Regions from separate parts of the Butyricicoccus sp. AM32-19 genome, predicted to be linked through region 1. Evidence: predicted binding sites of a transcription regulator. Region 1 holds the regulator's gene; each other region holds the start of a gene.
The links. The regulator Rex, encoded in region 1, represses fermentation and respiration genes when NADH is low (regulators of the CRP and FNR family bind a similar motif). The targets are predictions, from matches to a motif close to ATTGTTAANNNNTTAACAAT.
Positions count from the first base shown of each region.

Region 2: the regulator Rex is predicted to act here: its motif matches at 7,202-7,221, upstream of DW806_RS12805 (acetyl-CoA C-acetyltransferase).
Region 3: the regulator Rex is predicted to act here: its motif matches at 1,744-1,763, upstream of DW806_RS14495 (acyl-CoA dehydrogenase).

Region 1 is NZ_QUIX01000008.1:116,047-126,001, reverse strand. Features, by position in the region: partial or broken gene DW806_RS15545 (hypothetical protein) at 1-313, shown strand, start outside; gene metA (homoserine O-acetyltransferase MetA) at 335-1,249, shown strand; gene DW806_RS08680 (redox-sensing transcriptional repressor Rex) at 1,327-1,983, opposite strand; gene DW806_RS08675 (isocitrate/isopropylmalate family dehydrogenase) at 2,023-3,180, opposite strand; gene DW806_RS08670 (aconitate hydratase) at 3,287-5,209, opposite strand; gene DW806_RS08665 (type III pantothenate kinase) at 5,532-6,377, opposite strand; gene DW806_RS08660 (metallophosphoesterase family protein) at 6,404-6,910, opposite strand; gene DW806_RS08655 (hypothetical protein) at 7,083-7,349, shown strand; gene DW806_RS08650 (hypothetical protein) at 7,362-7,727, shown strand; gene DW806_RS08645 (hypothetical protein) at 7,741-7,980, shown strand; gene DW806_RS08640 (GreA/GreB family elongation factor) at 8,237-8,734, opposite strand; gene DW806_RS08635 (SulP family inorganic anion transporter) at 9,041-9,955, shown strand, end outside.
Region 2 is NZ_QUIX01000018.1:41,909-51,863, reverse strand. Features, by position in the region: gene DW806_RS12845 (sodium ion-translocating decarboxylase subunit beta) at 1-626, shown strand, start outside; gene DW806_RS12840 (TetR/AcrR family transcriptional regulator) at 872-1,444, shown strand; gene spoIIID (sporulation transcriptional regulator SpoIIID) at 1,799-2,071, shown strand; gene DW806_RS12830 (AbrB/MazE/SpoVT family DNA-binding domain-containing protein) at 2,139-2,381, opposite strand; gene DW806_RS12825 (nucleoside recognition domain-containing protein) at 2,469-3,053, shown strand; gene DW806_RS12820 (nucleoside recognition domain-containing protein) at 3,177-3,704, shown strand; gene DW806_RS12815 (3-hydroxyacyl-CoA dehydrogenase family protein) at 3,866-4,741, opposite strand; gene DW806_RS12810 (enoyl-CoA hydratase-related protein) at 4,856-5,674, opposite strand; gene DW806_RS12805 (acetyl-CoA C-acetyltransferase) at 5,935-7,125, opposite strand; gene DW806_RS12800 (acyl CoA:acetate/3-ketoacid CoA transferase) at 7,315-8,871, opposite strand; gene DW806_RS12795 (hypothetical protein) at 8,916-9,191, opposite strand; gene DW806_RS12790 (4-hydroxyphenylacetate 3-hydroxylase family protein) at 9,309-9,955, opposite strand, start outside.
Region 3 is NZ_QUIX01000026.1:6,113-16,067, reverse strand. Features, by position in the region: gene acrB (acryloyl-CoA reductase electron transfer subunit gamma) at 1-435, opposite strand, end outside; gene DW806_RS14495 (acyl-CoA dehydrogenase) at 457-1,608, opposite strand; gene asnB (asparagine synthase (glutamine-hydrolyzing)) at 1,962-3,791, shown strand; gene DW806_RS14485 (heme-degrading domain-containing protein) at 3,851-4,309, opposite strand; gene DW806_RS14480 (carboxypeptidase regulatory-like domain-containing protein) at 4,399-4,827, shown strand; gene DW806_RS14475 (peptidoglycan-binding protein) at 4,842-6,266, shown strand; gene DW806_RS14470 (peptidoglycan-binding domain-containing protein) at 6,267-6,836, shown strand; gene DW806_RS14465 (ABC transporter ATP-binding protein) at 6,883-7,662, opposite strand; gene DW806_RS14460 (ABC transporter permease) at 7,664-8,605, opposite strand; gene DW806_RS14455 (cation diffusion facilitator family transporter) at 8,800-9,955, opposite strand, start outside.

The sequences.
Region 1 (9,955 bases):
ATCAAAACCAGAAGCGTTTGTCAAGAACTTTTTTCGATTTATTTTTCAATCAATTTTCGTTCATCGACTCGATTCTATTTTGACCGCTGTCGAAACAGCTTATTCAGAATACCAAACTTTTCACCGTTTGTCAAGAACTTTTTTTCAAATTCTTTTTGGTACGCTGAACCGCTGTTTGAAAACAGCTTATTTAGGATACCATCGTTCCCCCTGTTTTGTCAATAACTATTTTTCATTTTTCTGCATTTTATGCAAACCCTTGAGATACCGCCGTAAATCTGCTATACTGAATATATTATATAAAGATTTGTGAAGAGAAAAAGGAGGTGTCGGCTTGCCTATCAAGATAGCCGACAGTCTGCCGGCACGCGCCGTATTGGAGAGCGAAAACATTTTCGTTATGACCGAACACCGTGCCGCGACACAGGACATTCGTCCTCTTCGCATCGGTTTACTCAACCTGATGCCATTGAAAATCATTACCGAAACCCAGATCCTGCGCTGTTTATCCAACACGCCGATCCAGATCGAGGTCGATCTGATCCAGACCGAAACGTACCATTCCAAAAATACGCCGGAGGATCATCTTCTCACCTTCTACAAGACGTTCGACGATATCCGCGACCAGAAATATGACGGTTTTATCATCACCGGTGCGCCGGTAGAGACCATGCCGTTTGAGGAAGTCGAATACTGGAAGGAACTGACCGAGATCATGGACTGGACTAAAACGCACGTTCATTCCACGCTGCACATCTGCTGGGGTGCGCAGGCCGGTCTGTATTATCACTACGGTATTCTGAAGTACATGCTGCCCGAGAAAATGTCCGGTATTTTCAAGCACCATGTTCTGCTGCCGAAGGAGCCGCTGCTGCGCGGCTTCGATGATATCTTCTGCGCACCGCACTCGCGCCACACCGAGGTGCGTGCCGCCGACATCCGCAAAAATGATCGTCTGACCATTCTCGCGGAGTCGCACGAAGCCGGTGTGCACATCGTAGAGGCAATGAACGGCCGTCAGATCTTTGTGCTGGGTCACGGCGAGTACGACGCCGACACGCTCAAAAAGGAGTATGAGCGTGATCTGGCCAAAGGCATGAACCCGGAGGTGCCGCGCCATTACTTCCGCAACGATGATCCCAACGAGGACGTACTGGTGACCTGGAAGGCACATGCCAACCTGTTTTACACCAACTGGGTCAACTACTATGTGTACCAGACAACACCGTATTATCTGGACAAAATGTAATACCAAAGCCGCTCATCCATTGGATAGCGGCTTTTTTCACACAAAAAAGGGAGTATCAAAAGATACTCCCTTTCGTTTTACAGGTTCTGCTCTCTTCCCTCGTCTGCTGCGCCGACCAGATGGCACAGTGTCATCAGGCTGTCCGACAGATGCACGTTTTCGACCGGAACGCCCAGTCCCTCCAAATGAAGGTCCTCGCCGGTGAAATTCCACAGACCGCGGATACCGCGCTCTACCAGACCGTGTGCGATACGCGGGGCATCTCCGCGCGGAATGGTGAGCACCGCCACATCCGGCTTGTTGCGCTCAATAAACTCCGCAAGCGTATCCGCGCTGCGTACCTCATGGCCGCCAAAGCGCTGACCGATGAGCTGCGGATTTGCGTCAAACGCACACAGCAGTTCAAAGCCGCTGGCAGAAAAGTTAAAGTTATTAAGCAGTGCACGACCGAGGTTGCCGGCACCCAGCAGAATCGCCGTGCGGCCGGTCCGCAGACCCATGATCGCACCCAGCTCCTCCTGCAGTTTGTCGATATTATAGCCGTAGCCCTGCTGACCAAAGCCGCCGAAGCAGTTAAAGTCCTGACGAATCTGCGAAGCGGTCAGTCCCATGCGCTCTGCCAGTGCTTTGGAGGAGATACGCTGCTCCCCTTCAGCCTTCAGCTCACAAATATTCCGATAATAGCGAGGCAATCGCTGAATTACCGCTTTGGAAACCTCTTGCTTGTGTTCCACAGACCCTCTCCCTCTCTCAAATTCTATTTCTCGTGTAAATTACAACTTAGCGATGGTATCCAGCACATAATCGGTAAATTCCTGTGCAGTTGCACCGGTATCACGACCGGTAACAACAACCTTGCGCTCCTCTACCATGCAGATATCAAGTGCGCGGTCGAGCTTCTTCGCCAGTTCGATTTCACCGATGTGCTCAAGCAGCATAACAGCTGCACGCAGTACGGAGGACGGATCCGCGTACTTTGCGCGGCCTTCCTGTACCATACGCGGCGCAGAGCCATGAATTGCCTCGAACATCGCATAGCGCTTGCCGATATTGGCAGAGCCTGCCGTGCCGACACCGCCCTGAATCTCAGCAGCCTCGTCGGTGATGATGTCGCCGTACAGGTTCGGCAGAACAACGACCTTGAAGTCGCGGCGGCGCTTGTCATCGAGCAGCTTTGCGGTCATGATGTCGATGTACCAGTCGTCAAACTGTACTTCCGGATACTCCTTGGCTACCTTCTGGCAGGTATCGAGGAACTTGCCGTCGGTGGTTTTGATAATATTCGCCTTGGTGACGCAGGAAACGCGGTTCTTGCCGGTCTTGCGCGCATAGTCGAAGGCCAGACGAGCGATACGCTCGCAGCCCTGCGAGGTAGCTACGGTAAAGTCGATGAACAGATCGTCATCAATCTGTACGCCCTGAGAGCCGACAGCGTAGCCGCCCTCGGTGTTCTCGCGGTAGAACGTCCAGTCGATACCCAGCTCCGGCACCTTTACCGGGCGCACGTTGGCAAACAAGTCGAGACCCTTGCGCATTGCAACGTTTGCGGACTCTACGTTCGGCCACGGATCGCCCTTGCGCGGGGTCGTGGTGGGGCCCTTCAGGATAACGTGGCACTTCTTCAGCTCTTCCATAACGTCGGGCGGGATTGCGCAGCCGAGTTCAGCACGGCGCTCGATGGTCAGACCGTCGATCACGCGGAACTCCACCTTGCCGGCCTTTACCTTGTCTGCCAGCAGAACCTCCAGCGCATGCTGGGCCATGCCGGTGATCATCGGGCCGATGCCGTCGCCGCCGCACACGCCGATGATCAGCTTGTCCAGCTTGGAGTAATCAATAAAATCGTCCTGCTCCTTCATATCCATGATACGCTTGCGCTGGCTCTCTACAACTGCCTCAAATTTATCCAGAACAGACTGGTCGATAGACATGGTTTTGTCCTCCTACACCATTGATATTATTTTAACAAAAGAAAATATGCCTGTCAAGTCCGACCAGAGAACCCGCTTGGCTCTCCGGCCGGCATAACGTCTTGACTTACTTGCTCTGCTGACGTGCGTACAGCAGCGTACCGCCTGCAAGCAGTGCGTGACGCTGGCGCTCGGAAACCTCACAGTCGGCCTTGAAGGTCTTGCCGCCGCAAACAACGGTGACCTGCTCGCCGTTCTTTACTTCCTCGAGCACGTTCGGCAGAGAGATTTCATCCAGCAGATTGATTGCATCGTAATCCGCCGGATCGGCAAAGGTCAGCGGGATGATACCGGAGTTGACCAGATTTGCCTTGTGAATTCGTGCGAAGGACTTGCACAGTACGGCCTTTACGCCCAGATACAGCGGAACGAGCGCTGCATGCTCACGGGACGAGCCCTGACCGTAGTTTGCGCCGCCGACAATTACGCCGCCGCCCTGCTCCTTGCAGCGGGACGGGAACTCCGGATCGACGTTGATAAAGCAGTAGTTGGAGTAGTACGGCACGTTCGAGCGGTACGGCAGCAGCTTTGCGCCGGCCGGCAGGATGTGGTCGGTGGTGATGTTGTCCTCGGTCTTGAGAACGACCTTGCCGGTGTAGGATGCCTCGAGTGCCTTGCCCAGCGGGAACGGCTTGATGTTCGGGCCGCGAACGACCTCAACCTCAGCCGGATTCTCGGCCGGCTTTACGATCATGTTGTCATTGATGGTGAAATGCTCGGGCATTTCGATCTCCGGCATCTCACCGAGGGTGCGCGGATCGGTCAGCACACCGGTCAGTGCAGACGCTGCTGCAACCTCCGGAGATACGAGGAAGATCTGTGCATCCTGGGTGCCGGAACGGCCCTCAAAGTTGCGGTTGAAGGTACGCAGCGATACGCCGCCGGACTCCGGCGACTGGCCCATGCCGATGCAGGGACCGCAGGCGCATTCAAGGATACGCGCACCGGCCGAAATGATATCCGCCAGAGCACCGTTCTGCGCCAGCATATTGAATACCTGCTTGGAACCGGGGCTGATGGTCAGCGAAACCTCCGGGCTTACGGTCTTGCCCTTGAGGATGGAAGCGACCTTCATCATGTCGTGGTAGGAGGAGTTGGTGCACGAACCGATGCAGCACTGGTTTACCTTGATCTCGCCAATCTCGGATACCTTCTTGACGTTATCCGGCATATGCGGCATAGCTGCCAGCGGCTCGAGTGCGGACAGGTCTACGGTGTACTCCTCGTCATACTCTGCGTCCGGGTCGGAGGACAGCGGTACCCATACGTCGCCGCGGCCCTGTGCTTCGAGGAACTTCTTGGTTGCCTCGTCGGACGGGAAGATCGAGGTGGTAGCACCCAGCTCAGCGCCCATATTGGTGATGGTGGCGCGCTCCGGTACGGACAGGGTCTTTACGCCCTCGCCTGCGTACTCTACGATCTTGCCGACGCCGCCCTTGACGGTCATCTGGCGCAGTACGTCCAGAATAACGTCCTTCGCAGATACCCACGGAGACAGCTTGCCGGTCAGGTTGACGCGGACCATCTTCGGCATCGGGATGTAGTACGCGCCGCCGCCCATTGCGACTGCAACGTCCAGACCGCCGGCACCGAACGCCAGCATGCCGATGCCGCCGCCGGTCGGCGTATGGCTGTCCGAACCGATCAGGGTCTTGCCCGGTGCGCCGAAGCGCTCCAGATGTACCTGATGGCAGATGCCGTTGCCTGCCTTCGAATAGTAGATACCGTGCTTCTTAGCGACAGAACCGATATATTTGTGGTCGTCCGCATTCTCGAAGCCGGACTGCAGGGTATTGTGGTCAATGTAAGCGACCGAGCGCTCGGTCTTGACCTGATCGACGCCCATCGCCTCAAACTGGAGATAAGCCATCGTGCCGGTGGCATCCTGCGTCAGCGTCTGGTCGATCTTCAGACCGATCTCCTGACCCAGTACCATTTCGCCGTCTACCAAGTGCGCTTTCAAAATCTTCTGCGCGATTGTCATACCCATGTGTGTTTCCTTCGCTCCTTTATGTCCCGACGCGAAAGTCTTTCGCTTTCGCGCCCCATTCTCGTCAGAATGGGTGGTTGCGGCTTCCACAGCCTTCTCCACGGTGCAGCTCGCACCGTGCCCCAAAAAACAAAAATAGAAGTGGTGTTCGCATACACGAAACCACTTCTATTTTACAACATTCTATCGGTTTTGCAAAGCACTTTTCACCGCAGTGATTTGAAAAAGTTCAAGCCTTTTTCTGCGTTTTTTCAGCAGAATTACTGTTTTCGGCAGAAAGTCACTTGTATTTGTCGAAAAAGCGGTTTCGCAGCAGTTCAACTCACTTGTTCTCCTGCCATGTACCTTCCTCGGTCACTTCGATGACGCTGCTGGTCATATCCAGCTTGCGGTTTTCAAACGCTTCGCGGTTGTTCTCGTAGATGAGACGCAGACCCTCGAGCGTCAGGTTCGGGTCCACATCGTCGATAAGGTCGCAGTATTCCGCCATCATGCGGCCCATGCCGCCGGTAGCGACTACTCTTGCCTTGCCGCCCAGTTCCTTCTGGATATCCGTGATGATGCCGGTCAGCGCGCCGACATAGCCGCGCACCGCACCGGACTGCATGGACTGCACAGTGGTCTTGCCGATGGCATTCTCCGGCCGCTCAATGTCCACGCGCGGCAGCTTGGACGCCTTGAGGAACAGCGCCTCCATCGCCACCTTCAGACCCGGGAAAATCGCGCCGCCCTGATACGCGCCGTTCTCGTCGATGGCGTCAAAGGTAGTCGCCGTGCCGATATCCACAATGATGAGCGGCTTGCCATACTTGCGAACCGCAGAAACCGCGTTGACCAGTCGGTCCGCGCCGACCTCGCGCGGGTTGGCATAGCAGTTTTCAATGCCGATATCCGCATCGCGGCCCGCGATGACCGGCTGCACATACAGATACTTGCGGATGGCATTGATCAGCGTATACATCACCGGCGGCACGACCGACGCGATCACGACCGCCGTCGTTTCCGCGCAGCTGATCTCGTGGAAGTGGTAATACTGCGCGATCAGCATGCCCAGCTCATCCGAGGTGCGCTCAGAATTGGTGGAAATGCGGAACGAGCCGCGCAGCTTGTCTCCGTCATATAAACCGAACACCATGTTGGTGTTGCCTACGTCGATTGCTAAAAGCATAATGTTCTCCTAATTTTCTATTTCTCTTACAGACGCTCTTTTCGCAGCAGACTGCCGTCCTCATCGACCAGCTCGAGCAGCGCAGCCCGTCCGTTCTCGACAGTCAGCCGAGCGTAGCTGGCCGGGCCGCCGCGCGGCAGACTGATGCTGCCCGGATTGCATACCCACACGCCGTTCTCCCGCTCGAGCATCATGCGGTGCGTATGCCCGAAAAAAGCAAGCGCGCAGTGCTCCTCGTAAGCCCGCTGCGGCACAATGCCGCTCGACAGCATGCCGACACGCTCACGGTGGCCGTGCGTGATATAAATCCGCACGCCGCCCGGTGTCACAACCGCATTCAGCGGCACATCGGGGTCAAAATCGTTGTTGCCCCGCACGCGGTAGATCGGCATGGCCGGGAACACGCGCTCGATCTCGCGAGCATCCTCGGCGTGATCGCCTAAGTGAATGACCGCATCCGGTTCTTCCCTGTCTACCGCAAAGGCCATTGCCATGTTATAGCCGTGGGAATCTGCAAATATCAGCACTTTCATGTTGTTCCCTCTCTCTGCGCCGCACATATAGCTGTATTTTACACCGAGTATCCCGCGATGTAAAGTAATTTTCTTGCGATCAGCCACAATTTATTTCCCTGTGCACACACTTCTCCTCCCGGCGGCATATACTGTCATGAAACAACTTCTTATGAGAGAGGACGGGACGCGAATGAATCAGAACGAACTGCTCCGCAGACTTGCGGCACAGGCCGGTGGAGACGCGGCGCTCGAACGGCTTTCCGGTGCGCTCGGCACTGCAGACGGCAGACGTGCGGTCGAGCAGCTGTCCGCACAGCATGCCGCTGAGCTGGAACAGGCCGCAAAAGCCGCGCAAAGAGGTGACATGCGCAGCGCAGCACAGGCAGCGCAAAAACTCATGCAGACACCCGAGGGTGCGCGGCTGGCCGCACAGCTTCGGCACATTTTCGGCAAATAAGGAGGCGTTTGGATGGAAAACGATATGCTTTCCTCGCTGCTGAGCGACCCGGAGTCACTGCAGAACGCGATGAAAACCGTGTCCGACCTGCTCGGCGGTCAGCCGTCCGCACAGGCAGAGCCGCAGAGCACCTACGATCCGGCCTCCGAAATGATGCAGAAGGCGCTTCCGGTCATCGGCGCGATCGCGCAGAGCGGGCAGAATGCCGTAAAACCGGAAAAACGCGCACTGCTCGGTGCGCTCAAGCCGTTCGTTGCCGAGGAGGTCTCCGGCCAGTTCGACCGTGCCCTCCGTCTGGTCAGCATGGCTCGGATGGCGCGCGCGGCACTCGGACAGGTGAACCTCTCTGCAGACGATACCGCGCCGCGAGCCTTATAGGAGGTGCTGACCCATGTATAACCGCTATCTTGCCGCCGCAGAGCAGACCGCACCGGAAACAAACGAACCGCCGCAGAGCAGCACCTTTTCCGGTCTCGGACGCACGCTGAATGCGCGTCTGCAGGGTGTCCGGCTGGACATGGATACTATGATCGCCCTGCTCATCGTGTGGTTCCTGCTGATGGACGATGACGGCGTGGTGGATTGGGAACAGTTTCTGCTCACCGCCGCCCTGCTCCTGTTTGGGCTGTGAGTACATGAAAAAACTGCCGCACGGTTGATGTGCAGCAGTTTTTTATTGCATTCGCGTGCTATAATTGAGAATGAGCGCTATCCTTGCGCAGCTCTGTCCGCGCTGCCGCGATTTCTTGCAATACGGCAAGTATTGCAAGAAACCGCGCCTCAGCAGTACGCAGAATTTATTCGCAAACCGCTCTTGTTCCATTATGCGGTATTGCCTTAATCCGCGCCTTCGGTGCGCACATTCATTTTCCATTCTCCATTTTCAATTACAAAATAGGTCCCGACCCATCATCCTTCTCCTTGGTGATGGACTTGATCACAACAGTATAGCTGTCGCCCTCTTCGGTGGTGACATCCACCCGGTCACCGACCTTTTTGCCGAGCACCGCCTTGCCAAGCGGTGCCTTGCAGCTGATTCTGCCGTTCAGCGGATCACACCGCACGGTCGTTACCACCTGAATGGTATCCGTGTCATCATCGTCCTCAAACAGCAGCTCCACCTTATCGAACAGACCGACCTCATCCGCGCCCGCCTTATCCTCAATCACATGCGCGGATTTAATCATGCGCTCCAGATAGCGGATGCGGCTGCGGTTGCGGTTCTGCGCCTGCTTGGCGGCTTTGTATTCAAAATTTTCACTCAGGTCACCGAACGCACGTGTGCGCTTGACCTCCTCGATCAGCTCGGGCATCAGCTCCAGCTTGCGGTGGTCCAGCTCCTTCTGCATCATTTCAATGTCCTGTGCGGTCAGATCGTCATGCATAGCTTTTCATTTCCTTTCATGCTTCCATGCTCATGCCTTAGATTATATGCTGTTTGGCGGAATTTTGCAACGCCTGTCCTCCCGTCAAATTTCCGCATGGTTAAATTTGCGTGATAACCGCGCAGAATGTTCAACAATTTGCACAATTTTCTATTTTCCGCCATTTTTATTTGCTGTATCGTTTTCCATATGATATACTGTTGCTATACGCCTGTACACCACAAAGCAGGGTGCTGACGTTTTCCGTTGGCCGCCCTGCTTTTTTGCTGTGTACGGGAGAATCACAAAAAGGGGAATGAAAACATCATGGGAACTGCATTTTTGCGGCAGCTTCAGCAGGAATTCAAGGGCTACAACGGGCAAAAGCTGGCCAAGGACCTGATGGCTGGTCTGACCGTTGCGGCAGTGGCGCTGCCTCTGGCACTGGCGTTCGGTGTATCGGCCGGTGCAACAGCGGCCTGCGGCCTGGTTACGGCGATTGTTGCCGGTCTTATCATTTCGGCGCTGACCGGCGGCTATTATCAGATTTCCGGTCCGACCGGTGCTATGGCAGCCATTCTCGGCTCGCTGATCGCGACCTACGGCATGCAGGGCATGTTCGTGGCAACCTTTCTCGCCGGTGCGCTGCTCATCCTTGCGGCGGTGCTGCACCTCGGCAACCTGACCGCCTTCGTACCCGCGCCGGTTATCACCGGTTTTACCTCGGGTATTGCGGTCATTATCGCGATGGGTCAGATCGACAACTTCTTCGGCACGCACTCGGAAGGGGCCAGTGCGATTGCGAAGATCATCTCGTATAAGGATCTCGGCTTTCATCCGGATATTGCTACCACGCTGATCGCGCTTTTTGTCGTTCTGCTGATGGTGTTCTTCCCGAAAAAGTGGAACGCGGTCGTACCGGCTTCGCTCATCGGCATTATCATCGCAACTGCGGCAACGATGATTCTGAAGCTCGATATCGCAACCGTCGGCGAGATTCCGAAAACGCTCATGCTGCCGGATCGTCTGTCTCCGGCACAGATTGACTGGAACACGGTTCCTGCTCTGCTGGCGCCGGCATTCTCCATCGCGGTGCTGAACATGCTCGAAAGCCTGCTGTGCGGTGCGTCTGCCGGCCGCGCGACCGGCGTCAAGCTCAACAACGATCAGGAGCTGTTCGCACAGGGCGTCGGCAACATGGTGCTGCCGATGTTCGGCGGCATTCCGGCAACTGCCGCTCTG
Region 2 (9,955 bases), on a different contig from region 1:
CGGCGTACTCGTATATGGCGCTCATACCGCTTATCCAGCCGCCGATCATGCGCCTGCTGACAACCAAGAAGGAGCGCGAGGTCAAGATGGAGCAGCTGCGTCAGGTTTCCAAGACCGAGAAGATCGTATTCCCGATCGCAGTTGCCATCATTGTTATCCTGCTGATTCCGGATACCGCTCCGCTGATCGGCATGCTCATGCTGGGCAACCTGCTGCGTGAGTGCGGCGTAACCGACCGCCTGAGCGACACCGCGCAGAACGCGCTGTGCAACATCGTCACCATCTTCCTCGGTTTGTCGGTAGGCTGCAAGGCGATTGCGTCCACCTTCCTGACCTGGGAGACCATCAAGATCATCATCCTTGGCCTGATTGCGTTCACATTCTCGACCGTCGGCGGCCTGCTGTTCGGCAAGGTTATGTATAAGCTGACCGGCGGCAAGGTAAACCCGCTGATCGGCTCGGCCGGTGTATCTGCCGTTCCGATGGCAGCCCGCGTTTCGCAGGTTGAGGGTCAGAAGGCCAATCCGGCAAACTTCCTGCTCATGCACGCGATGGGCCCGAACGTAGCCGGTGTCATCGGCTCCGCTGTTGCCGCAGGCTTTGTCCTCAAGGTATTCGGCGCGTAAGTACAAAGCAAAAGAACCCGAATTATCGGGTTCTTTTTTTGCACTCTTTTGGTTGAGAAGAATTGAAAATCAATTTGTAACGGGATGCACACGATATCCCGTAAGGAGAGCACATTGTGCTCCCACGCAAAGGTAAAACATCACGCTAATTCTCCATCTTGCATTCTCAATTTTTTATGCTTTCTTGACAATTTATGTCGCCCTGTTTTATAATAAATGTAAGAAATGAACGGGTGGTCCTTATTGTGCAGGTACTAAAAGACGAACTTCGACACAAAATTCTGCTCGAATCCGAGCATTTATTCCTGCAGCGCGGGTACGACCGCACCTCACTGCAGATGATCGCGGACAAGGTAAATATCAGCAAGAGCAATCTCTACCACTACTTCAAAAACAAGGAGGAGCTGTTCTACGAGCTGACCGACAGCGCTGCAGACGGCCTGAAGCGCATGATCCTGCGCTTCCGCAGCATGCGGTTTGACCTGAACATGGACGCGCAGGAATTCCGCATGCTGCTCACTGAGGAGGTACTCTCGCTGCTGCTGGCGGAGAAATACGGCCTTCTTCTTATCATGGAGCAGGCCAACGGCACTCGATATGAAAACCTGCGGCCGGTAATGATTGAACTGATTGCGTCCAAGATCGTGCCCATGCTGGCCGACGAGGAGAACAGCCCGATGATGGCGCAGATCATGGCACGCAATCTGGTGGACGGGACGGTGCATATCCTCAAGAACCGCGTTCGCCCGAGCGAGGTCCGTGCCGGACTGAATCAGCTGATTACCTATCACACACAGGGAATGCACGCGCTGCAGTAAGCAGCGCGTGAGGCTGTCGAAAAACTCCGTTTTTCGAGCAGCCTCTCGATTGAAACCACGCTTTCAATCGAATCTTGACGAAAAGCCGCGCCCTGCGGGCACAATTTTTCGTCCCTTGTATAATTCCCGAGGTACACGCCCCCGGGAATTATGAATTTGCTTCGCAAATTCTATTTTATGCGTGCTACCGCACGAAGCGTAAAAATTAAAATAATACTTTTTTGACAGACTGACGCGCTGCAGTAAGCAGCGCGTTTTCTTTTGCCCTCAAACGGATACAAATGCGTTCTAACTGTCCCCGAACCAACATACACTGTCACAGATGAAACCTCATCAGGCAGGAGGGAAACAGCGGTGAAGGGCTTACCGGAGGAGCGCACGATCCGTCTGGCGCAGTACATGATCGAGCAGAAGGCCACCGTGCGGCAGACTGCGGCACGGTTCGGAATATCCAAGTCAACTGTACATAAGGATATCACAACGCGCCTGCAAAAGCTGAATACCGAGCTGTATGAGCGCGTACAGACCGTTCTGCAGGTGAACAAGCGGGAGCGGCATATACGCGGCGGCAGAGCCACACAGGCGAAATACCGCGCCGAAGCGGCGCAGCGACGCGGTGAAAAATAAAAAAACCGACTTTCCAAGCGGAAAGTCGGCAAACAGAAGCAGCGTGACAGTGTTGCTATGTAAAGGCTTAAAGCAGGCCGAGCTCATGTGCACAATCGCTGCAGACATTCTTACCCTTGAAGTGGATAATGTCCTTTGCGTTACCGCAGAATACGCAGGACGGCTCGTACTTCTTGAGGACGATATGATCGCCGTCAACGTAGATTTCCAGAGCGTCCTTTACTTCGATGCCCATAGTGCGGCGCAGCTCAATCGGGAGCACGATGCGACCAAGTTCATCAACCTTACGAACAATACCGGTGGATTTCATTTTCAACACACTCCATTTCTTTATCATAAAAAATGTATTACCAAATCCCACTCACTTGGGATGTTGGACGGAAGGGGGGAACACGATATGCTGTCCGTTATCTGGACGGTGTTCCTTTGTATGGCGCTGCTATGCGGTGCGGTCACGGGCAGGCTGGCAGAGGTTACGGCAGCGGTACCCACAGGGGCTGCGGAAGCGATCACGCTGGCGATCAGTATCACCGGGCTGATGTGCTTCTGGAGCGGTGTGATGGAGCTGCTGCAGGCTTCCGGACTGGCAGAGCGGCTGTCCCGTCTGATGGCTCCTGTTCTGCGTCCCTTGTTCGGAAGCGCATCGCAGGATAAGCAGGCGATGGAAGCGGTAAGCGCCAATGTAACGGCAAATTTGCTGGGGTTATCCAACGCGGCAACGCCGTTGGGATTGCGTGCGTCAGAGCGGCTGTATGTTCTTGCAGGGCGGAGCGGAGCGCCGGATACCGTGCTGACGCTGATCGTGCTGAACGCAACCTCAATTCAGCTGATTCCGTCTACGGTGGCGGCGGTTCGTGCGGCTTGCGGAGCACACGCGCCATTTGATATTATGCTGCCGGTGTGGGGAGCTTCTGCGGCTTCCGTTGCGGCGGTGCTGCTCAGCAGCAAGCTGCTGCGTCCTTTTTTTCCGGATGGGGAATAGCGGGACAGGTAAGTGCGCCTTACAAGTAGTATTATCACACATGAAAAGCAAGAAATTTGTCGAATAAGCAAACAATTCTCAAAAAATTTCCAAACGAGGGAAATAATACAAGGAGGGAGATTGTTGCAGATTTTGCAGAACGCGCTCATTCCGGCACTTTTGGCGGGAATCAGCCTGTATGCGCTGTGCAAAGGCGTGGACGTATTTCCAACTTTTCTGCGCGGTGCAGCCGTCGGTTTGAAAACCGCGGTGCAGATACTGCCTGTTATGGTCGGGATGCTGACAGTCGTGTTCATGCTGCGCGCCTCAGGTGCCGTTGATATTGCGGCAAGCGTGCTCGCGCCCGCACTGCGTATACTGGGCATACCGAAAGAATGCACAGCCCTGACCCTGCTGAAGCCGATCAGCGGAGGAGGAGGACTGGCGATGGGCAGTGAAATTATACGACGCTGCGGACCGGACAGCTATGCCGGACGCGTGGCCGCAGTGATGCTGGGAGCCTCGGAAACCAGCCTGTACACGATCAGCGTGTACAGCGGGCACCTTGGTTTAAACCGAACCAGATATGCTGTATTTGCGGCATTGTGCGGTGATCTGGCAGCATTTACCGTCTCTGCAGCATTGGTTAGAATATATTTCCCATACAATTAATATTATATCGTGTATGTTAAAAAATTACCATAGCTTATGTCAAAAATTAGCGAATTAAATAAACATTACTTGTATTCTTTGTGCAATATGCGAAAAATACAGGCTGAGAAAATAAAAAGCATCTATGCCGAAGCACAGATGCTTTTCATATTGCAAAGCGATTACTTCTTTACGATCTCCTTGCCGAAAGGACCATCATAGTCGAAGAAGCCCTTGCCGGTCTTAACGCCCAGCCAGCCGGCACGAACCATCTGACGCATCAGCGGATGCGGACGGTACTTCGGGTCGCCGGTCTCGCGGTACAGCGTCTCCATGATTGCGAGGTTTACATCGTGGCCAACAAGGTCAGCGGTGTGCAGCGGGCCGGACTTCATGCCTGCGCCAAGCTGCATGGCAACGTCGACATCAGCAGGGGAAGCGATGCCGTCAGCAACGATACCCATTGCCTCGTTCATCATCGGGATCAGGATGCGGTTTACAACGAAACCAGGACCTTCCTTAACGGCAACCGGGGTCTTGCCCAGGGATGCCATCAGGTCAAATGCGGTCTGGAAGGTTTCGTCCGAAGTCTGGATCGCGCGGGTAACCTCAACCAGCTTCATGATCTGAGCCGGGTTGAAGAAGTGGCAGCCGATGAACTTGTCCGAACGGTGCGGGATGCAGGCAGCCATCTCGGTGATGGACAGACCGGAAGTGTTGGAAGCGAAGATGGTGTGAGCGGGGCAGATCTTGTCCAGATCCTCCAGCAGGTCCTTCTTCAGATCCATGCGCTCCAGAATAACTTCCATGATGAAGTCAGCATCGGCAGCGTCCTTGCGGTCAACCGAGGTCTTGAGGGAAGCGAGCAGCTCGTCCTTGCGCTCTGCGGTCATCTTGCCCTTGCTTACGAGAAAATCGTAATCGTGTGTGATAACGGTCTTGCCGCGCTCGGTGAACTCCGGCTTGATGTCGATCATGGTAACGTCATGACCTGCGTTCAGAAATACCTCAGTGATGCGTGCGCCCATGTTGCCAGCGCCGAATACACAAACTTTCATGCTAAATTAACCTCTCTCTCACTCTTTGCGGATGGATGAACAGGTATTGCGAATATTGATTAGTCAAAACCGCACAATCTGGTTTTGAATTGTGCGGTCCGACTGTCTCAATGCTTACTTATTCTTGAATTCCTTAGCCGGCTTGTCGCGGTTCTTGTCCAGGAAGTAAGCCATGCCGTACTTCTGATCCTCGGTAGCGAAGCACTGTGCGAAGCAGTTGCCCTCGAACTTCAGAGCGGAGTTCAGGTCGGTCTGCATGCCAACGTTTACAGCTTCCTTAACCAGAGAAACAGCGATCGGAGCCTGAGCAGCGATCTCCTCAGCCAGCTTTACAGCCTCGTCGAGCAGGTTCTCCAGCGGATATACGTAGTTAACCAGGCCCATGTCCAGAGCGTCCTGAGCGGTGTAGTTAGCGCGAGCGGTGTACAGCATTTCCTTAGCCTTGCCTGCGCCTACGAAGCGAGCCAGACGCTGGGTGCCGCCGCAGCCCGGGGTGATGCCCAGACCAACTTCAGGCTGACCGAAGGAAGCGTTCTCGGAAGCGAGACGGATGTCGCAGGACATAGCCAGCTCGCAGCCGCCGCCGAGGCAGAAGCCGTTGATGGCAGCGATAACCGGACGCTTGAAGTTCTCGATCTTCCAGCAAACGCGGTTGGACTCGTTGCCGAACAGCTTGCCCTCTGCACAGGTCTTGGTAGCCATCTCGGAGATGTCAGCGCCTGCAACGAAGGAGTTAACGGTCTTGCCCTTCTTGTTAACGGTGGAAGAACCGGTCAGAACTACTGCATAAACGTTGTCCAGATCCTTAGCCAGCTCGTCGAATGCCTCTTCCAGCTGTGCGTACATGTCGGTGGACAGAGCGTTCATAGCCTTCATGTGCTCGATCTTAACAATCGCAACATGACCCTTTTTTTCGATTACTACGTCAGTCATTTTTAAGACTTCCTTTCAGAATATGTGCTATGAGCGTAAAACGCTCAAAAGCAATCTCCGTTCGGAGATTACCAAACATCCAAAGGATGTTTGCAGTCAAAATAGAACAGAAGCGAGCTTCTGTTCGTAAAAACCCGCGACATGCGCGTGGGTTTTTACACCCCGACCCAACCGCCGTGGGCGGCGTCGTTCGGGTATCCAAAATCAGTTTCTACGGAACTGATTTTGGTATATAGGGGGTACTGGGTACCCCCTATAATTTACTTGCAGAGCTCGTCGCGCTCAACGATGATAGCTTCGCCCATACCGCCGCCGATGCACATGGTAGCCAGACCGATGGTCAGGTCGCGCTTGATCATTTCGTAGATCAGGGTGGTGGTGATGCGGCAGCCGGCTGCACCGATCGGGTGACCCAGAGCGATTGCGCCGCCGTTTACGTTAACCTTGTCCATATCAAAGCCAAGCTCACGGTTAACAGCAGCAGCCTGTGCAGCAAATGCCTCGTTGGACTCGATCAGGTCGAGGTCAGCAACGGTCAGACCTGCGCGGGACAGAGCCTGACGGGTGGACTCGATCGGACCTACGCCCATGATGGACGGATCGCAGCCTACAGAGCCCCAGGCACGAACCTTAGCCAGCGGCTTGAGGCCGTTTGCCTTAACGAACTCCTCGGAAGCGATGATCATTGCAGCGCCTGCATCATTGATGCCGGAAGCGTTGCCTGCGGTTACGGTGCCGCCGTCCTTCTTGAATGCCGGGCGCAGCTTGCCGAGGATCTCCAGAGTGGTGTTCGGCTTTACATGCTCGTCGGTATCAAAGATAACGGTTTCCTTCTTCTTCTTAACCTCGATCGGAACGATCTCGTCCTTGAAGCGGCCGTTAGCGATGGCAGCAGCTGCCTTCTGCTGGGAAGCGAGAGCGATCTCGTCCTGCATCTCGCGGGTGATGCCGTACTTTTCAGCTACGTTTTCTGCAGTGATGCCCATGTGGTACTGGTTGAATACATCAAATACGCCGTCGTATACCATCATGTCGACCAGCTTCTTGTCGCCCATGCGAGCACCCCAACGGGTATCGCGGGAGATGTACGGAGCACCAGACATAGACTCGCAGCCGCCTACCAGCATCATCTTGTTCTCGCCGGAACGGATGATCTGGGTGCCGAGGGAGATGGCACGCATGGAGGAAGCGCAAACCTTGTTCAGGGTCATAGCCGGGGTGGTGATCGGCAGACCGGACTTCAGGCAAACCTGACGTGCTACGTTCTGGCCTACGCCGCCCTGCAGTACCTGACCGAACAGAACCTCGTCGATTGCTTCCTTGTCAACGCCTGCACGCTCGATAGCTGCCTTTGCAGCAGCGGTGCCAAGCTCGGAGGAGTGTACATCGCGGAGGGTGCCGCCGTAAGTGCCGATTGCGGTACGGGCAGCGGAACAGATGTAAACGTTCATTTAGCTGTTTCTCCTTTTCTACTGATGCGGCGAAAAAACTATGCCGCCGCATGGTGATGGAAACTCGATTTTTGAGTTCGTTAATATTTTATCAAACTATTCTGCAGAATGCAAGGGGAATTGGTCGATTCTGTAAAATTATATGAAAAGTCCAGTTCCCGTTTGCGTAATCTGCACAAATAGAATTGATTAGTCGTTAGCCAGACCCATCAGCTCGTCACGGAAGATACGAGCGTCCATGGTCTTGATCTCGTCAGCCATCTTCGGAACGAAGTCCATCTGGTCGAGGATCTGGGTCTGCAGGTCGATGCCCGGAGCGATCTCGGTCAGGGTAACGCCTTCCGGACGCAGCTCGAATACGCAGCGCTCGGTGATGTACAGAACCGGCTGATGTACCTCGTTAGCGTAATCGCCGGAGAAGGTGATGTGCTCAACCTGCTTAACGAACTTCTTCTTAGCGCCTTCCTGGGTGATAACGAGCTTGCCGTCCTTGCACTCAGTCTTGAGGCCCTTTGCAGTGAAGGTGCCGCAGTAAACAACCTTCTTGGCGTTCTGGGTGATATCGATGAAGCCGCCTGCACCTGCCAGACGGGTGCCGAACTTGGATACGTTCAGGTCGCCGTTCGGAGCAGTCTCGGCCAGACCGAGGAATGCAACGTCAAGACCGCCGCCCTGATAGAAGTCGAACTGAACATTGTGCGGGATGATGCACTGTGCGTTGGCAGCAGCGCCGAACTGGGTGCCGCCGTACGGTACACCTGCGATGGAGCCTGCCTCAACGGTCAGGGTCATCTTGTCGGAGATGCCTTCTTCAGCAGCTACGTTAGCGATCTTCTCCGGTGCGCCGGTGCCGAGGTTTACGATAGCGTCCTGCGGCAGCTCCATAGCAGCGCGGCGGGCGATGATCTTCTTAGCGTCCATCGGGATCGGCGGGATAGCATCAACCGGGATGCGGAACTCGCCGGTCAGCGCGCCGTCGTACGGCATGCCGAGGCACTGCATGTTCTCCTCATCGGTGCCGACTACAACAGAGTCAACATAGATGCCCGGGATAGCAACCAGCTTCGGGTCCAGAGAACCGCCCTGAACGATCTTCTCAACCTGAACGATTACCTTGCCGCCGGAGTTCTTGCACGCCTGAGCCATAGCAGTTACGTCCAGAGGACCGATCTCACGATGTACGGTGCAGTTGCCGTACTCATCGCAGTAGGAAGCACGCAGGAATACAACGTTGATCGGGAAGCCCTTGTACAGCAGGCGCTCCTGACCCTCGATGTTAACGATCTTTACCAGATCTTCCTTGGTAACGTCGTTCAGCTTGCCGCCGCCGTTGCGCGGGTCAGCGAAGGTCTTCAGGCCAACGTGGGTGATGGTGCCGATGTTGTGCGCAGCGATATCGCGGTACATGTGCGAGATAACGCCCTGCGGCAGGTTGTAAGCCTCGATCTTATTGTTCAGAGCCAGCTCGCCGAGCTTCGGAGCACGGTCCCAGTGGCCGCCGATAACGCGCTTAACCATGCCTTCATGGCCGTAATGGTCACCGCCGGTGCCATCGCGGTGGCCCTGACCGGCTGCAAAGAACAGGGTCAGGTTCTGCGGGTGGCCGGTCTCAAGAAAACGCTTCTCGAGAGCCTTGGACAGGGTCTCCGGGCAAGCACAGGATACGAAACCGCCGGTAGCAATGGTATCGCCGTCCTGAACCTTCAGAGCAGCTTCCTCCGCGGTGATGATGCTTACTTTCTTCATGTTTATCAATCCTCCTGATAATAGTGCGACCGGTTTTACAGTGGTCACGCCTGCGACGTGAAAGACCTGATTCTATCTATCGCCTGCGGAATCTCATCCGCTGCGGCAACAACAACACGGTGCGCGGCCTCGATCTCCTCATAGAGATACGGGCAGCCGGTGCAGCCGCGCAGGATCAGCAGTACGTCATATGGAACACCGTCCTCCGGATAGGAGAATGAGGCGGTATCCAGAAGGGCAGCGCAAATCGCCTTGTAGGCATCGCCGCGCTCATAGCGCGGATTGCAGCCGCCGCAGAATTTTACTGTGCAGCGAAGCAAGGCGCACAACCCCTTTCTATGTAGCATTTCCGAATGTTACCATAGGGAAACAATGGGTAATAACACAAACACAGGCACTCACGGGTGCTCCATGAGTGCCTATAGTTTGCTCAGAGATTACTTGATGCGAGCAATCTTCTTTGCCAGTTCCTTCTTCATTTCAAGGTTGGACTGACGGGCAATCATGATGCGCTGAGCCTGCGGCGAGCCTGCACCGTGCATGGACTCCGGCAGATAGCCGACAGCTGCAGTACCCATGGTCATGTTCTCGATCAGGCGCAGCAGACGCATACGGTCCTCAGTCGGAACGGAAGCAACGCCCTTGAGGTACTTCTCGATGTACGGCTTGAGCTCCGGGTTGCGGTAATCAGCCTCGGACGGCTGGGTTACCATCAGGCCGCCTGCCAGATCCTGTGCCAGACGAGCGATCTCGTACGGGAAGCGGGTAACGTTCTGCTTGCAGACGTTAGCCAGCAGCAGGTCGATCAGATAGTTGCCTGCCTTGGTCTTGGTGCCCTGAGAGGAGCAAGCGATACCGCAGCAGTACAGGGTCTCGTTCAGGTGGGTCATCTCGATCAGCTTGTCCTTAACGTGGGAAGCCTTGGAGGAGCCAGCCATATCGCCAGCCAGAGCGGTAGCGCCGATCAGAACGTCGCCTACGCCGACCTTGCAGCCGCCGTAAGACTGACGGTGATAGCCTGCGAAGCGCTCTACGATCATGCCGGCAAACTTAACTTCGCCATTGAGGAAGATGCGGTCGTTCG
Region 3 (9,955 bases), on a different contig from region 1:
ATAGGAAACCTGCGGGATGTCCAGCTTCTCAGCGATCTGAGAGCCAACCTGAGCGGTATCACCGTCGATAGCCTGACGGCCGCAGAATACGATGTCGTCCTTCTCCAAGCCAACCTTCTTAACAGCAGCAGCCAGGATCTGGGAAGTAGCAAAGGTATCGGAACCGCCGAACTCACGAGCGGAAACCAGAACGCCTTCATCAGCGCCACGAGCGATCAGCTCACGCAGCATGCCCTCTGCCGGGGGAGGACCCATGGTGATAACAACGACCTTGCAGCCGGTAGCGTCCTTCAGCTTCAGAGCAGCCTCTACAGCGTTCAGGTCGTCCGGGTTGGTGATGGTCTGCATGGATGCACGATTCAGGGTGCCATCGGGATTAACAGCAACCTTACCGGAGGTATCCGGAACCTGCTTTACACAAACAATTGCCTTCATAGTTCAGTTTTCCTCCTTTTCTTAGCGCAGAACCTGACCAGCGATGACCATTCTCTGAACCTGAGAAGTGCCCTCGTAGATCTCGGTGATCTTAGCGTCACGCATCATGCGCTCCATCGGGTACTCACGGATGTAACCGTAGCCGCCGTAGATCTGTACGCACTTGGTGGTAACGTCCATTGCAACCTCAGAAGCGTACAGCTTAGCCATAGCAGCTTCCTTGGTGAACGGCAGGCCAACATCGTGGTTGAATGCAGCACGGCGAACCAGCAGACGAGCAGCGTCGATCTGGGTTGCCATGTCAGCTACCATCCACTGCAGGCCCTGGAACTTATCAAGGGTCTTGCCGAACTGTACGCGCTCCTTCATGTACTGGATAGCCTTATCCAGAGCGCCCTGCGCGATACCCAGTGCCTGAGAAGCGATACCGATACGGCCGCCGTCCAGGGTCATCATAGCGATCTTGAAGCCGCCGTTCTCCTTGCCCAGCAGACGGTCTGCCGGCAGATGAACGTCCTCAAAAATCAGCTCAGCGGTCTGAGAACCACGGATGCCCATCTTGTGCTCGATCTTGCCGATAGAGAAGCCCGGGTCGTCCTTGTCAACGATGAACGCAGAAATGCCCTTGTTGCCCTTAGACTTGTCGGTCATAGCAAATACAACGTAGGTATCTGCACGGCCGCCGCCGGTGATGAACACCTTGGAGCCGTTCATGATGTAGGAGCCGTCCTCCTGCTTAACAGCCATGGTCTGCTGTGCAGCGGAGTCAGTACCTGCGTTCGGCTCGGTCAGGCCGAATGCACCGATCTTGGCGCCTTCCTTCGGCTCGATCAGCGGGCGCAGCCACTTTTCCTTCTGCTCCGGGGTGCCGAAAGCGTAAATCGGCCAAGCACCCAGGGTGCCGTGAGCGGACATAATGCCGCCGGTGGTACCGCATACGCGGCTCATCTCTTCGATAGCGATAGAATAGCAGATATAGTTACCGCCGGAGCCGCCGACTTCCTTCGGGAACTGAATGCCCATCAGGCCGTACTTCATCAGCTTCTGAACGGTTTCCTCCGGATAGCGCTCTTCCGCATCGATCTCAGCTGCGATCGGCTCTACTTCGTTCAGAGCGAACTCGCGGCACATCTTCTGGAACAGTGCTTCTTCTTTTGTAAGCCTAAAATCCATGCCATAAACCTCCCAAAAATAAATAATAGCGGACACGCACAAAAACACAGCGCACACGGTCATTGGCCGCAGCGCCGCGCCCAGCGAGGTCCTTGTTTGGAGCATGTCTATCTCTATTATATCGTTCGGAAACCATTTGTCAAGGATTTAACATTCTTTTTACTGATAAAATCCGCACTCCATTTTTTGTGCGTTTCTGCCAAATGTCGGCAGGAACGAACGCACATTGCACGCAACCCTCATCCTGTTCTGTCGCCGCTTATATTTTTTAGAAGAATTACTATTTTACTTCATATTTTTCACATTTAATACATATAACAGAAGGAAACCATCAATCAGAGGAGGAATCGCCTATGTGTGGTATCGGCGGTTTTGTCGATTATGAACGCGACGCACGCCGCGGCGGACCGATCCTTCACGGAATGAAGCGAACGCTTACGCCGCGCGGGCCGGATGCCGAAGGCACCTATTTTGACGAGGACACAGCGCTTATCCATCGGCGGCTGATCGTCATTGATCCGGAGGGCGGCAAGCAGCCAATGTGCTCTCCCGACAGGAATACTATCCTTATATATAACGGAGAGTTATATAACACACCGGAATTGCGTAGAGAACTTATGTCACGCGGGCACGAGTTTGTCGGACATTCGGACACCGAAGTGCTGCTGCACGCCTATCTCGAGTGGAAAACCGACGCATTTGCGCGGCTGAACGGCATTTTCGCCTTTGCCATCTGGGAGAAACGCGAACGCCGACTGACGCTCTGCCGCGACCGGCTAGGCGTGAAACCGCTGTTTTTCGCTCCCATTCGCAACGGTCTGACCTTTGGTTCGACCATTGACACCGTGCTGTGCCATCCGGAGATCGAGCCTGCGCTCGACGAGGATGGTCTGCGCACGCTGCTGCTGCTCGGGCCTGCGCGCCCGCCGGAATCCGGTGTTTTTCGGCAGATTTCCTCACTTGTGCCCGGGCATTTTGCGGTTCTTACGCCGGAGGCCTTCACCGATCACACCTACTGGAAGCTCGAGGCGCACGAGCATGAGGACGACCTGCCGACTACCGTCGAGCGCACGCACACGCTCATCTGCGATGCCGCCCGCCGTCAGCTGGTCAGCGATGTGCCGCTGGCGTGTTTCCTGTCCGGCGGACTGGATTCGTCCATCCTGTCCATGCTGGCGGCGAAAGATTACGCGGCCCGCGGCGAAACGCTGCATACCTGGTCGGTGGATTATCGGGACAACGATAAATATTTTACAAAGAGTATATTTCAGCCTAATAGTGACGATTCGTATATTGATCAAATGGTGGATTTTCTCGGTACGCACCATCATCGCGTTGTGCTCGAACCGGAGGCACTGTGCGCGGCCCTGCTCCCCGCGACGGATGCGCGTGCGCTGCCCGGCATGGCCGATGTGGACTCCTCCCTGCTGCTGTTCTGTGCTGCCGTCAAGCGCGGTGGAACCACCGTTTGCCTGTCCGGCGAGTGCGCCGACGAGTTATTCGGCGGCTATCCGTGGTACCACCGTGAGGAAATTCTGTTTGAAGATACGTTTCCGTGGTCACGGTCGGTCGGTCTGCGGCTGGGTCTGCTCACACCGGATGCCGTTAGAAACGGCGAGGAATTTGTGCGCCAGCACTACCGCGACACCTGCGCCCGCGCACCCAGACTGCCGTCCGATGACAAAAAAGCAGCCCGGATGCGTGAAATGTTCGTGCTCAATCTTGACTGGTTCATGGCGACCCTGCTCGACCGCAAGGACCGCATGAGCATGTACTCCGGTCTTGAGGTTCGCGTGCCCTTCTGCGACCACCGCATTGTCGAATATGCCTATAATATGCCGTGGGGCTTCAAATCGCTCGAGGGACGTGAGAAGGGCATCGTGCGCCGCGCATTCGCCGATGAACTGCCCAAAGAGATCGTTTACCGCAAGAAAAGTCCGTATCCGAAAACCTTTCATCCGGTTTATACCCGCTTGTGCGCGGACTATGTCCGCCGTATTTTCGAGGATAACACCTCGGTCACCGCTTCCCTGTTCGACCGGAATGCCGTACAAAAACTCATGCAGCGGCCGGAAAGCCTCACCGAACCGTGGTTCGGACAGCTGATGCGCACCCCGCAGATTTTCGCGTATATCATCCAGCTTGACCGGTGGTTTCGGCATTATCATGTCAAAATAGTATAAAAATAATGGAGAATGAAAAACGATACGTTCATCTTCCATTCTCCATTTAAAATGCTCAATTATGCGAAATACTCCGCCAGTGTGTTAATGATAAGCTGATGATCATCCACATGATCCGGATAACCGGAAACGCAGATGGAACCGATCACGCCGGTGCCGCGCAGCCGGATCGGGAAACCGCCGCCTGCGGCGTACTCGTTCGGGTCGAGCTTGCGGTCCGCGAAGGTCTCACCCGCGTCCTCCAGCTCTGCGAAAAACCGCAGCGAGGACGTTTCCATCAGGTCAACCGCGTTGCGCTTGCGCGCGAGCCACAGCTCGCTGTCCGGCTTTGCGCCTTCTGCGAAGTAACGGAACACGACCAGACCGTTCACCGTAATCTCAACCGCAACCGGCTGCTCCTTTGCGTTTTCATGCAGCTTGAGGCCGATTTTCAGCGCATCCTCGCGCGAAAAATGCTCAAACTGAAACTTCTCCTCCTGCTCTGCACACATGGAGATCATTGTTTTGTAATCCTGCATACTGTCCCCGCCTTTCGAGATTTTGCCGCCTTTGCGGCTGTTACCTTTAGTATATCTGTTTTTTCACCTGCTGACAAGGAGGTTTTTTCATGGCTGAACTGACCGACGGCACCGCCGAACTGCGTGTACTCGTCACGACCGCGTTAGGCGCACTGCCGCTTGAAAACGCCATCGTTTCCGTCTCCACCGCGCCGGATGATACCGGCATGCGCACGCTGCTTTACTCGGTCACGACCGACTCCGGCGGCATGACGCCGTCCATGATACTGACAACGCCGCCGCGTAGCAACTCGCTGAGTCCGGGCAGCGGTCCGCCGTTTGCGGTCTACACGGTCGAAATCTCCGCCGAGGGCTACACACCGCTGACCGCGCTGCACATCGCCATGTTCTCCGGCGTGCCGACCATGCTGCCCGTGGCACTTACACCGCTCAAGGAAAACCAGAGCTTCGCGCAGACCGACCTGACTGCCACCGATGCGCCGCAGGCCCTCGATCCGGCTCTGCCGGAGAATCCGTAAAAGGAGGGATTGCTTTGCCCGAACCCTATGTTTCCATACCGGAAACCATCACGGTGCACCTCGGTGCGCCGTCCTCGAATGCGCAGAATGTCACCGTGCCGTTTGCGGACTACATCAAGAATGTGGCCTCGTCCGAGATTTATCCGACCTGGCCCGAGCAGGCCATCCGCGCCAACGTGTACGCACAAATGTCCTATGTGCTCAACCGTGTATTCACCGAATGGTACCGCGCGCAAGGCTACGATTTTGACATCACCAATTCCACGCGGTATGACCAGTCCTTTGTGCCCGGACGGGATATTTTCGAGAATATTTCCACCATTGTAGATGATATGATCGGCACTTACCTCACCCGCGGCGACTCGGTCGAGCCGCTGTTCGCGCAGTACTGCAACGGCACAACCGTCACCTGTCCGGGCGGCCTGAGCCAGTGGGGCACCGTGCCGCTTGCCGAACAGGGACTTTCCGCCGAGCAGATCTTGCAGTCGTTTTACGGCAGCGACATCAATTTCGTCACCGGTGCACCGCTCTCGCCCAATCTCGGCGGGTCATTTCCCGGTGTAACGCTGCGGCTTGGCGATTTTTCCGAGGATGTCCGCACGATTCAAACGCGCCTTAACCGCATTTCGACCAATTTCCCGAACATTCCGAAAATCTATCCCACAGACGGCGTGTTCAACGCAGATACCGAACGCGCCGTGCGGGCGTTCCAGCGGCAATTCAACCTCACCGAGGACGGCCTTGTCGGCCCGGCAACATGGTACCGCATCGCGTTCATTTATAATAATGTCAAGCGCCTGAGCGAGCTCAACAGCGAGGGACTGACCCTCAGTGAGATTTCCCGCCAGTACCCCGAGCGGCTGACCGAGGGCATGAGCGGCCCGGGCGTACAGCTTTTGCAGTATTTTCTTGCCATTGTCGGCGAATTTTACGATGCGCTGCCGCGTTGGCAGGCGGAACAGATCGACGGTATTTTCGGTCCGCAGACCCGCGAAGCCGTGGCTGCGTATCAGCGGCTTGTCGGCCTGCCTATCACCGGTGTGGTGGATCGAGAGACGTGGTATGCCCTGCTTTCCACCTACCAGTCCGTGCTGCTCGCCCAGCCTGAGCAGGAGTGGCTCGAGGAATTTATCGGCCTGCCGGAGACCTTTCTTGTCAAGGGGATGCGCGGCGAAGCCGTGCGGAAGGCGCAGCAGCTCATCAACATCATCGCGCGCGGCTATGCCGAGGTGCCCGCTGTCACGGTAGACGGCATTTTCGGAGACGCGACCGAGTCCTCGGTGTCAGTCATCCAGTCGCTGCTCGGTCTGCCCACCACGGGCGCTATCGGTCCGCTGACATGGGAGGGCATGGCCGATCTTGCCGAAACCGTGCTGGCCGGCAGCCAGAGTGCCAGAGGACAGTATCCCGGCTATCCCGTTGGAGAGGAGGCAACGTGATTGTACACCGATGCACAAAAACGCAGCCATATTTTCGATTTGCAGACCTTTCTGCGACGCATCCAGCAGTCTGAGGGTAGCGCTGCACCGCTCGTGCCGGACGGCATCTGGGATGCAAAGACTGCCGCTGCCGTGCGCGATTATCAGCAGCAGAACTGCCTTCCGGTGACGGGCACCGCCGACCAGCGCACATGGAACGCCATCTACGCTACATATGCCGCGCTTATCGCCGCCGATGCACTTCCCATGCAGACGGCATTCTTCCCGCCTGAGAGCAATGCCGTGCTGAAACCGGGCGCGAAAAGTCCCACGGTGTATGTGCTCCAGCTCATGCTGTGCGAAAGTGCGCCGCATTATAACCGGATTGCCGCCGTGCCGCTCACCGGCGAGTACGATGCGGATACACAGTCCGCTGTCAGACATGCACAGAAAATTTTTCAGCTGCCCGAGACCGGCATTACCGATCGAGCCACATGGCAGGCACTGACAGGGCTGCACAATGCTTTGTTCCAGCGAACGCCGCTCGGTTGGCAAATCAATGGAGAATTGAGATTGGAAAATGAAAAATGAACATAAAAAGACCCCGAAACCATGTTTCGGGGTCTTTCTATTCGCCTTATTCGCTGAGCAGCATACGGTCGCTCTCGATGTTGAACTTCTCGAGCAGGTCGCGGACGGTAAGGTTCTTCTTCTCCTCACCGCGGATATCAACGACAACGCGACCGGCATCCATCATAATCAGACGGTTGCCGTACTGGATGGCGTTCTTCATGTTATGCGTTACCATCAATGTGGTGAGATTGTCGCGTGCAACGATCTCTTCGGTGATCTGCAGCACCTTATCTGCGGTTTTCGGATCGAGCGCTGCGGTATGCTCGTCGAGCAGCAGCAGATCCGGCTTGCGCAGGGTGGCCATCAGCAGGGTCAGTGCCTGACGCTGACCGCCGGACAGCAGACCGACCTTACTGGTCATGCGGTTCTCCAGTCCCAGACCGAGCGTTGCCAGCTTTTCGCGATACAGCTCGCGTTCCTCGTTCGTGATACCGGAGCCGAGGCCGCGCTTCTGACCGCGGCGGTATGCCAGCGCCAGATTCTCCTCGATACCCATGGTAGCGGCAGTACCCATCATCGGGTCCTGAAATACGCGGCCGAGGAAACGCGCGCGCTTATGCTCGGGCAGATTGGTCAGGTCGTAGCCGTTCAGATGAATCATGCCCGCATCCACCGGATACACGCCTGCGATCAGGTTCAGCGTGGTGGACTTGCCGGCGCCGTTGCCGCCGATGATGGTGACAAAATCGCCGTCCTCAAGGGTCAGGTTCAGGTTGTCAATGGCACGCTTTTCGTTTACCGTGCCCGCGTTGAAGGTCTTGTAAATCCCTTTGAGCTGCAGCATGTTACTTGGCCTCCTTCGCATCAGTCTTTGCGGCACTCTTGGCTGCACCGCGGAAATACTTGCCCTTCCAGTACGGAACAGCAAGGAAGATTGCAACGACGAAAGCCGAGATCAGCTTCAGGTCGTTGGTGTTCAGGCCGAGATTGAGGACCACCTGAATAACCAGATAGTACACAACCGCACCGAGCGATACGCCGAGCAGACGCAGCGCAAAGTTGCGGAAAATACGGCTGAACAGCACCTCACCGATGATGACAGCGGCAAGGCCGATAACGATAGCGCCACGGCCGGCGTTGACATCCGCGAAGCCCTGATACTGGCAGTACAGCGCACTTGCCAGCGCAACCAGACCGTTGGACAGCATCAGGCCGAGCACCTTGACAAAATCAACATTGATGCCCTGTGCACGGCTCATGTTCGGGTTTGCGCCGGTCGCACGGATGGAGCAGCCGAGCGCCGTACCGAAGAACCAGTACAGCAGCGCGATAACCACAATCGTAAAGACAGCCGCAACGAAAATCGGATTTTCGATAGTCAGCTTCTTGACGTTGCGCAGCGATACAAGCAGCTTGTAGTTGTCCGGATTGATCGCTACATTTGCTTTTTTGTCCATAATGCGCAGGTTAATGGAGAACAGCGCCAGCTGTGTCAAAATACCGGCCAGAATCGCCGGAATACCCATACAGGTATGCAGAATACCGGTAATAAGTCCGGCCAGCATGCCGGCAAGGAAAGCGCACAGCATTGCCACCCATACATTCGCGCCGTGCGTCATCATAACGATGCACACCGCACCGCCGGTCGCCATCGTACCATCGACGGTCAGGTCGGCCAGATCGAGCACCTTAAAGGTGATGAATACGCCGATCGCCATCAGTCCCCAGATCAAACCCTGCGCCACTGCACCGGGAAGTGCGGAAAGCAGGCCCGAGAAAAAGCTCACTTAAATTCCCCCAAACAATAATGTTATCTGATAAAGCGTAAAAACGCTATCTCCATTATAGCAAATTTCCGGGGTATTGCAATGATAACTTGCCGTTTCCGCGGATTATTTTGTTCCCTACCGTTTTTCTATGCTATTTTTAGCAGAAAAAGGAGATGCGAAAGCACCTCCTTTTTCTGCCTATTATTTTCTTATCACATCTGATGATCGAGCGTTACAACCGGATTATAGCGCGAGTCAATCGCTTTCAGGCTGTCATAGATCTTCATCAGCAGGTCGCGTTTGGCATCCTCATCATAGGAAAACGGCACAACAACGTCGAAAATCAGGTTGATCTGGCGTTTGCCGTCCACTACGCGGAAGTCGTGCATGGTAAGCTGTCCGTCGATCTGACGGAGCACGCCGTCGGTCTGCTCACGCAGCGCGTTGACATACGCATTATTGATATCGATCGGATCCATGTGAATGACCAGATACACACCGGTCTGCTGCCAGACACGTTTTTCAGCCTCGTCGATTTCCTCGTGCACAGCCACAAAGTCCGAGTCGCTCGGCACTTCGGCATGCAGCGACGCAATCGAGCGTCCTGCGCCGTAGTTGTGGATGATCATATCGTGTACGCCGACAATATAGTCAGATTCCATTACAATCCGCCGGATATTGCGGGCAACCACCGGATCGGCGGCTTCGCCGAGCAGCGGCGCAACCGTATCCTTCGCAATGCCGATGCCCGACCAGAGGATGAACGCGGCAACGGCAACACCCACATATCCGTCCACCGGCAGCGTAGTAAACCGACTGGCTACCATGCCGAGTACAACAACAGCCGTAGTAACAACATCATTGCGGCTGTCCTGACCGGCCGCCATCAGCACCGGAGAATCGATTCTGCGGCCGATATTGATGTTGAATGCGCCCATCCACAGCTTAACCAGCATGGATACGGCAAGAATTCCCATCAGCACCGCCGAGAACGCTACGGCAGCCGGATGCAGAATGCGATCGAGCGAGGTTTTAAAGAACTCGAAGCCGACCAGAATGATGATGAACGAGACGATCAGTCCCGCGATGTACTCGGTACGTCCGTAGCCGAACGGGTGCTTCGCATCCGGCTCCTTGCCGGAAACCTTGAAGCCGACAATGGAAATCAGGCAGGACAGACCGTCCGACAGGTTGTTGAATGCGTCCGCCGCGATGGAAATCGACCCTGTAAGCAGACCAATGATCAGCTTGAGTGCAAACAGGAACAGGTTGCATGCCAGTCCGACCGCGCCGGACAGCACGCCGAATTTTTCACGCACCTGCGAATCGCCGGTGTTTTCCGCATCGCGGATGAAAATATGGATAAGT